DNA from 2 places in the Pseudoalteromonas sp. '520P1 No. 423' genome. Region 2 is predicted to be linked to the other one. Evidence: predicted binding sites of a transcription regulator. Region 2 holds the regulator's gene; the other holds the start of a gene.
The links. Region 2 encodes LexA, which represses DNA repair genes until DNA is damaged. Its sites were predicted from a motif close to TACTGTATNNNNATACAGTA; they were not measured.
Positions count from the first base shown of each region.

Region 1: a site for LexA is predicted at 1,096-1,115, ahead of recN (DNA repair protein RecN). Genes of this name have one in related genera too.

Region 1 is NZ_BBZB01000001.1:3,011,139-3,014,359, reverse strand. It holds gene recN (DNA repair protein RecN) at 1-1,072, opposite strand, end outside; gene PSA_RS13710 (ATP-dependent DNA helicase RecQ) at 1,240-3,180, shown strand.
Region 2 is NZ_BBZB01000001.1:290,608-293,828, reverse strand. It holds gene plsB (glycerol-3-phosphate 1-O-acyltransferase PlsB) at 1-1,205, opposite strand, end outside; gene lexA (transcriptional repressor LexA) at 1,380-1,997, shown strand; gene coxB (cytochrome c oxidase subunit II) at 2,666-3,221, shown strand, end outside.

The DNA of each region.
Region 1 (3,221 bases), 2.7 Mb from region 2:
GATAATCAGCCAAAGCATCTGAAATTAAGTCTTCGAGTTCTTCAATTCTGGCATTATTAGAACTAATATTATTAAGTTTTGCCACTAAATCTTGGTGTAGTTGGTATAAGTCCTCCGGCTTAGTATGGTGTTTTCTTGCCAAATTTAAAGCTTGGCTCATACGTTCTTCTACTTCAATAAAACGACTCGGATCGCAATCAGTATTATCTTGATAATGTCTAATTTCTGTTGCAGCTTCTTCTATTTGAATACTTGCCTCTATTAATAATTCACTAATAGGTGACAATGCTTTATCAATAGAAGCAAGTTCAGAAAATTGATTTGCACTTTGTTGTACAAAAGTAAAAGCATTAGCGCCATCTTGATCATATAGTTGTAATAATTGCTGTTGGCATGCACTAATTAATGTCTGGCCATGACTTAGTTTTTTATGCTCACTTTCTATCTGTTCAAATTCATCTTCTTGTAAGGAAAACTCATCTAGCTCTTGAACTTGATATTCAAGTAGCTGAAGTTGCGCTTGCTGCTGTGCGTGTTGTGCACTCAGTTGTTTAAATTCTTTTTTTAGTTTGCTGTAAACACCATAAGAAATACTAACATTATGTTGTAAATCTCCGTGCCCAGCATATTCATCTAATAAATGTAATTGATGTTCAGATTTAGTTAAAAGTTGATGTGCATGTTGGCCATGAATTGAAATTAAGTATTGGCCCATTGTTTTTAGTTGACTTGCAGTGACTGCAATACCGTTAATATATCCTTTGCTTCGGCCATTTTTGTTAACTACTCGGCGTATTAAACATTCAGTATCACTGATCAGATCATTATCTTCTAAGAATTGCTTTGCTTCAGGAAGGTTATGAATATCAAATTGCGCACTTACTTGCGCACGTTCACAACAAGGGCGTACAACTGAAGCTTCTGAGCGCTCCCCTAAACATAATGATAAAGCATCGATGGCGATTGATTTACCAGCACCGGTTTCTCCCGTAATGGTTGTCATTCCAGGGCCCCACTCGGCATTCAGTTTATCAACGATTGCAAAATTTTCGATTTCGAGAGAAATTAACATGCTGTTTATCCATACAGTAACTATACTGGTAATTTATACAGTAAAATTAAATTTAGCAAGTGTAAGATTAAAATTTTTTAATATTGAAAGTAAAAAACTGGTAAAAAATATAGAATATAATGACTTTTGGCTTTTAACCTGCTGATAATAAATATAGGAAATTACAAATGAACATAGATCTCAGTCAATCTCTAAAGCAGTGGTTTGGTTTTGATTCTTTTAGGCAAGGCCAGAAACAAACAATAACACAGTTATTAAATGGTCAATCATCATTAGCTATTTTCCCTACTGGATCAGGCAAAAGTTTGTGTTATCAATTAAGTGCAATCCATTTACCACATCTAACACTTGTTGTTTCACCCTTATTAGCTCTAATGAAAGACCAATTAGAATTCTTAGCTAAGAAAGGCATAAAAGCGGCGAGCATTGATTCCACTTTAACCGCTGAGAAAAATAAGCAAGTAATGAGTGATGTACGTTCAGGTTATACCAAAATTTTAATGGTTTCTGTTGAGCGTTTTAAAAATGAGCGCTTTAGGCAGTTTATCCAATCAGTTAATGTATCTATGTTAGTGGTTGATGAAGCACACTGTATTTCTGAATGGGGGCACAATTTTAGGCCTGATTATTTAAAACTGCCAGATTATAAAAAGCAACTTAATATCCCTCTAACGCTACTTTTGACTGCAACAGCAACAAAAAAAGTTAAAAAGGATATGGCTGAGCGTTTTGACATCTCACAAGAGCATGTTATTCAAACCGGTTTTTACCGTGATAATCTCGATTTATCAGTTATTCCTGTATCTACTAATAATAAAAATAAAATGTTACTTGATGTGGTTCATAGTCAATCTGGTTCAGGCATAGTTTATGTCACTTTGCAGCATAGTGCTGAGCAAGTTGCACAATTTTTAAAGTCTCATAATATTAACGCATGTGCTTATCATGCTGGTTTTGATAGTGAATTACGCCAAAGTATTCAAAATGATTTTATGGCAGATAAAATTCAAGTGGTGGTTGCGACAATCGCATTTGGTATGGGTATAGATAAGTCGAATATACGATTTGTGATCCATCATGACTTACCTAAATCAATTGAAAACTATTGCCAAGAAATAGGTAGAGCAGGGCGAGATGGGCTCAAGTCTCAGTGTTTTACACTTGCTAATTTAGATGGTCTAAATACAGTTGAGAATTTTGTATTTGGTGATACTCCAGAAAAAAATGCAATCAAATTTATAATCGACAATATGTTTGATGAGAACGATAAAGGTCAGTGGGAACTTCAAACGACTGGTTTATCTAATGCAAGTAATATTAAACAACTGCCACTTAAAACATTATTAGTTCAGCTAGAGCTAATGAATGTTATTAAACCTATGTACGCTTATTTTGCAGAATTTAAATATAAGTATTTGCAAGACCGGCAACTGATTTTATCTAGATTCTCGCAAGAAAGGGCAGTATTTCTATCTGAAATCTTTAACCACACACAGTTTAAAAAAGTATGGGGGTCACTTAATTTTGATGCTTTATATCAAAACTATGGTAGTGATAGAGGCAGAGTAGTTGCTGCTTTAGATTATTTAGCGGAACAAGGGTTGATTGAACTTGAAACTAAACGTATTACAGAAGTGTTTAATATTGATGTAGATAAGTTAAGTGAAGGCGATATAGTGCAAAATCTTTATGATTATTTTACCGATAAAGAACAAAAAGAAATTAAACGAATAGCGACACTTGTTAGGTTTTTTGAGCTTAAATCATGTTTAAGTCACAATTTGTCTTTGTACTTTGATGATTATAATTCACCTGAAAACTGCGGACACTGTAGTGTATGTAGGGGTCAGGTTGCAAAATTAACATATTCAACAAATGTTGACTTTCCACAAGATGATTTTTTAATTAAAGCATTAGCTGAATTTAAAAATCACTTAAGTGATAAAGTTGCTCATGAATTGACTATAGGTATATATAGTAGATTTTTAGCAGGGATCAGTATTCCACTATTTGCTAGAAATAAAGTAAAAAAGCTATCGGGTTTTGCTTGCTGTGAAAACTTAAGATTTGAAGAAATACAACAGAAAATAAGTAAGTTACATTTTTGAGAGTTTTGTAATCAATTATCTATTTGTTTTTACTTAACTTA
Region 2 (3,221 bases):
GTTAGTAACCTGCCTGTTCTACTGCGACCGCCTTCAGTATAAAATTTAACTGAATGACCTTTGTTAAATAACTGGAAAAGGTATTCTTTAAAAATACTAGAATAAAGTTTATTACCTTTAAATGAACGACGAATAAAAAAGGCGCCACATCGTCTAAATATAGGTCCTGCAGGCCAAAAGTTAAGGTTAACACCAGCTGCGATATGTGGTGGTACTAACCCTTGTTGATAGATCGCATGGGTTAATAATAAATAATCCATATGACTTCGATGGCAAGGGACATAAATTATTTCGTGACCTTTTTGTGATAATTCATTAACTTGCTCAATATTTCTAACGTCAATGCCATTATAAAGTTTGTTCCATAACCAAGTTAATATTCTGGCAAAAACGCGTATCACTGCATCGTTATAATTGGCTGAAATTTCATTGAGTTGCTTTAAAGCGTTTTCTTGTGCTTTTTCATTACTGATATTCTTACTTTTAGCTTCATCAGCAATGGCTTTTTTGATGTTTTTTGAGGCTAAAAGGCCTCTAAATAGCTTATCTTTAGAAGGAAGTTTAGGGCCTGTTGCAGCAAGCTTTTGACGTTGAAAATGTGCACGTGCAACACGAATTAATTTATGAGGTAAATCATCGGTAGCATGTTTTTTATTGAGTAACTCTCTTGCATCAACAGCTTGGCTAAAGCGAATCATGTTATCTCTACCAGAAAATATTACAACGAGTAACTTTCTTAGCCAGCTAGGACTTAACGAGTGCGATAATAAAGTACCTAAACCTGGCTTTTCTTTACCTGGGTCTCTGCCCCATAATATGGTGACTGGAATAATTTGCACCGTTTGTTCTGGGTTTTCTCGCAAAGCTTTAAATATTATTTCACCTTGCTCTATCGCATTTGTTTTTTTTCTTTTTGAGCCAAATAAAGGCGCCGGATTTGATAATGGGATTAAGCCTGGCAGCGAGTAGTCACCTAAGATCTGATTTTTTCTTGGGTTAGGTAAACCTAGCTTTTTACATTGATGACCTAACGCAGCTAAATCGCTTTGAGAATTAAGTCTTGTAATGTAAAAGGTCGGCAAATTGGTTTTAAGGCCTAATTGTGAGCAAGGGTCTTCAGGAAATAATTTGCTTTTTACAAAAATGCTATTTGTTAACTTTGCTAGAAAGTTAAACCCTGTATTTATAAAAGAAAAAAACGCCATTGGTCCACCTAAGAAAAAAGTTTGCGCAAGGATATCAGTAATTCAACATTTATTATAGAACTGGACAGACCATTAAGCTTTATCAAGAGTAAAATATCTTTTAAATACTTGTTTGCCATTTTAAAATAACTGTATATACTCACAGTAACATGTACTGTATGGAAACCCAGTTGTATGCGACCGTTAACAAAACGACAAACACAAATTTTAGAACTAATTAAGGTATTTATCAAAGATACCGGTATGCCTCCTACAAGGGCTGAAATAGCGCAATCTCTCGAGTTTCGTAGTGCAAATGCAGCTGAAGAGCATTTAAAAGCTTTAGCTAAAAAAGGTGTTATTGAAATGGTGCCGGGTGCTAGCCGAGGTATTCGCGTAGTTGAAGACGAACAACCTGAGCAACTTGGTTTACCTTTAATAGGCCAGGTCGCTGCTGGTTCACCGATACTTGCACAAGAGCATGTTGAAAGCCATTACGAAGTTTCAGCTGAATTATTTAAACCTGCTGCAGACTTTTTATTACGCGTAAATGGCATGAGTATGCGAGATATCGGCATAATGGATGGCGATTTATTAGCGGTTCATAAAACCCAAGTTGCAAATAATGGACAGGTTGTCGTTGCTCGTGTAGGCGATGACGTAACCGTTAAACGCTTTGAAAAAAAGGGCAGCCAAGTACTTTTGCATCCTGAAAACGAAGACTTTTCTGATATTGTAGTTGATTTAGAAAGTGAGTCTTTTGACATTGAAGGTTTAGCAGTTGGTGTTATAAGAACAGCCGATTGGATGTAATATAAATTTAATTAAATGTATACCAATTCCAATAAATATGTGAACAATCTTAATGGTCTAAATATACAATAGCTACGTTGCTTTCAATCCCAATAGCCAGCTATTGCTCAATCAAGCGCCTTGCTCTTGAAAACTTATCCTAATTTATATTAGATCACTAACTTAATAGAATTGGTATTACACAAACTCATTAACGCTAATATTATTTAATAAATGAATATTAGCGTTTTTTATTATTTTTAAAATCATATTGTTACAAAAAAAACTCTTCAAATACAATTAATGCCAATAAAAATCAATTAAACACTGTTTTGCAATAATTAATATGCTTTTTTTAGGCTGTACCCCTTATATTTATGGCTTTCGACTAGAGCCCTCTTCTTGAATTTTTCTAATTAACTTACTGATTTAACAAATTTATCAAAAATATCTATGTTATTTTTTTGTTAAAACTTGAACAAATAACAATCATGGACTATTTAGTTATAGAGCTGTTTAAAATAAAATTTATTTAAAGCGGTAATAAAAAATATATCAAAATAAATACCAATTATAATAGTGAAATGGCAAAAGCATTTGAAGTTTAATTTAATTACCTGGTCTGAGGTGGTTTTATTCGATTGATATTTTAACCATTTCTTTGCTTTAAGCATAAAAGGAGATGTCACATGGGTGTCGTGCGCTTTACCTTGTGGCTTATATTGCTTATCCCTCAATTAAGTTTTGCAAATAGCTCGCTTAATATGAGAACTGGAGTAACCGATATAAGTGAAAACGTTTATCAACTGCATATGATCATTTTTATGATTTGTTGTGTGATAGGTATAATTGTCTTTGGCCTGATGTTTTGGGCTATATTCCGTCATAGAAAATCAAAAGGGGCAAAGCCAGCCCAATTTCATGAAAGTACAAAAATAGAAATATTATGGACTGCAATTCCTTTTATTATATTAATAGGTATGGCTGTGCCAGCTACTAAAACATTGATTGCTATGGAAGATACTTCAAAAGCAGATCTGACTATAAAAATAACCGGATCTCAGTGGAAATGGCACTATGAATACCTGACTTATGAAGGTAAAAAGGGAGACGTGGATTTCTATTCCATTATGTCTACTTCACAAGATCAAATAGCCAATAAAGAAACTAAAGGAGAACATTATTTACTTGAAGTAGATAAACCTTTAGTGATCCCAACAGATAAAAAAGTACGCTTTTTAATGA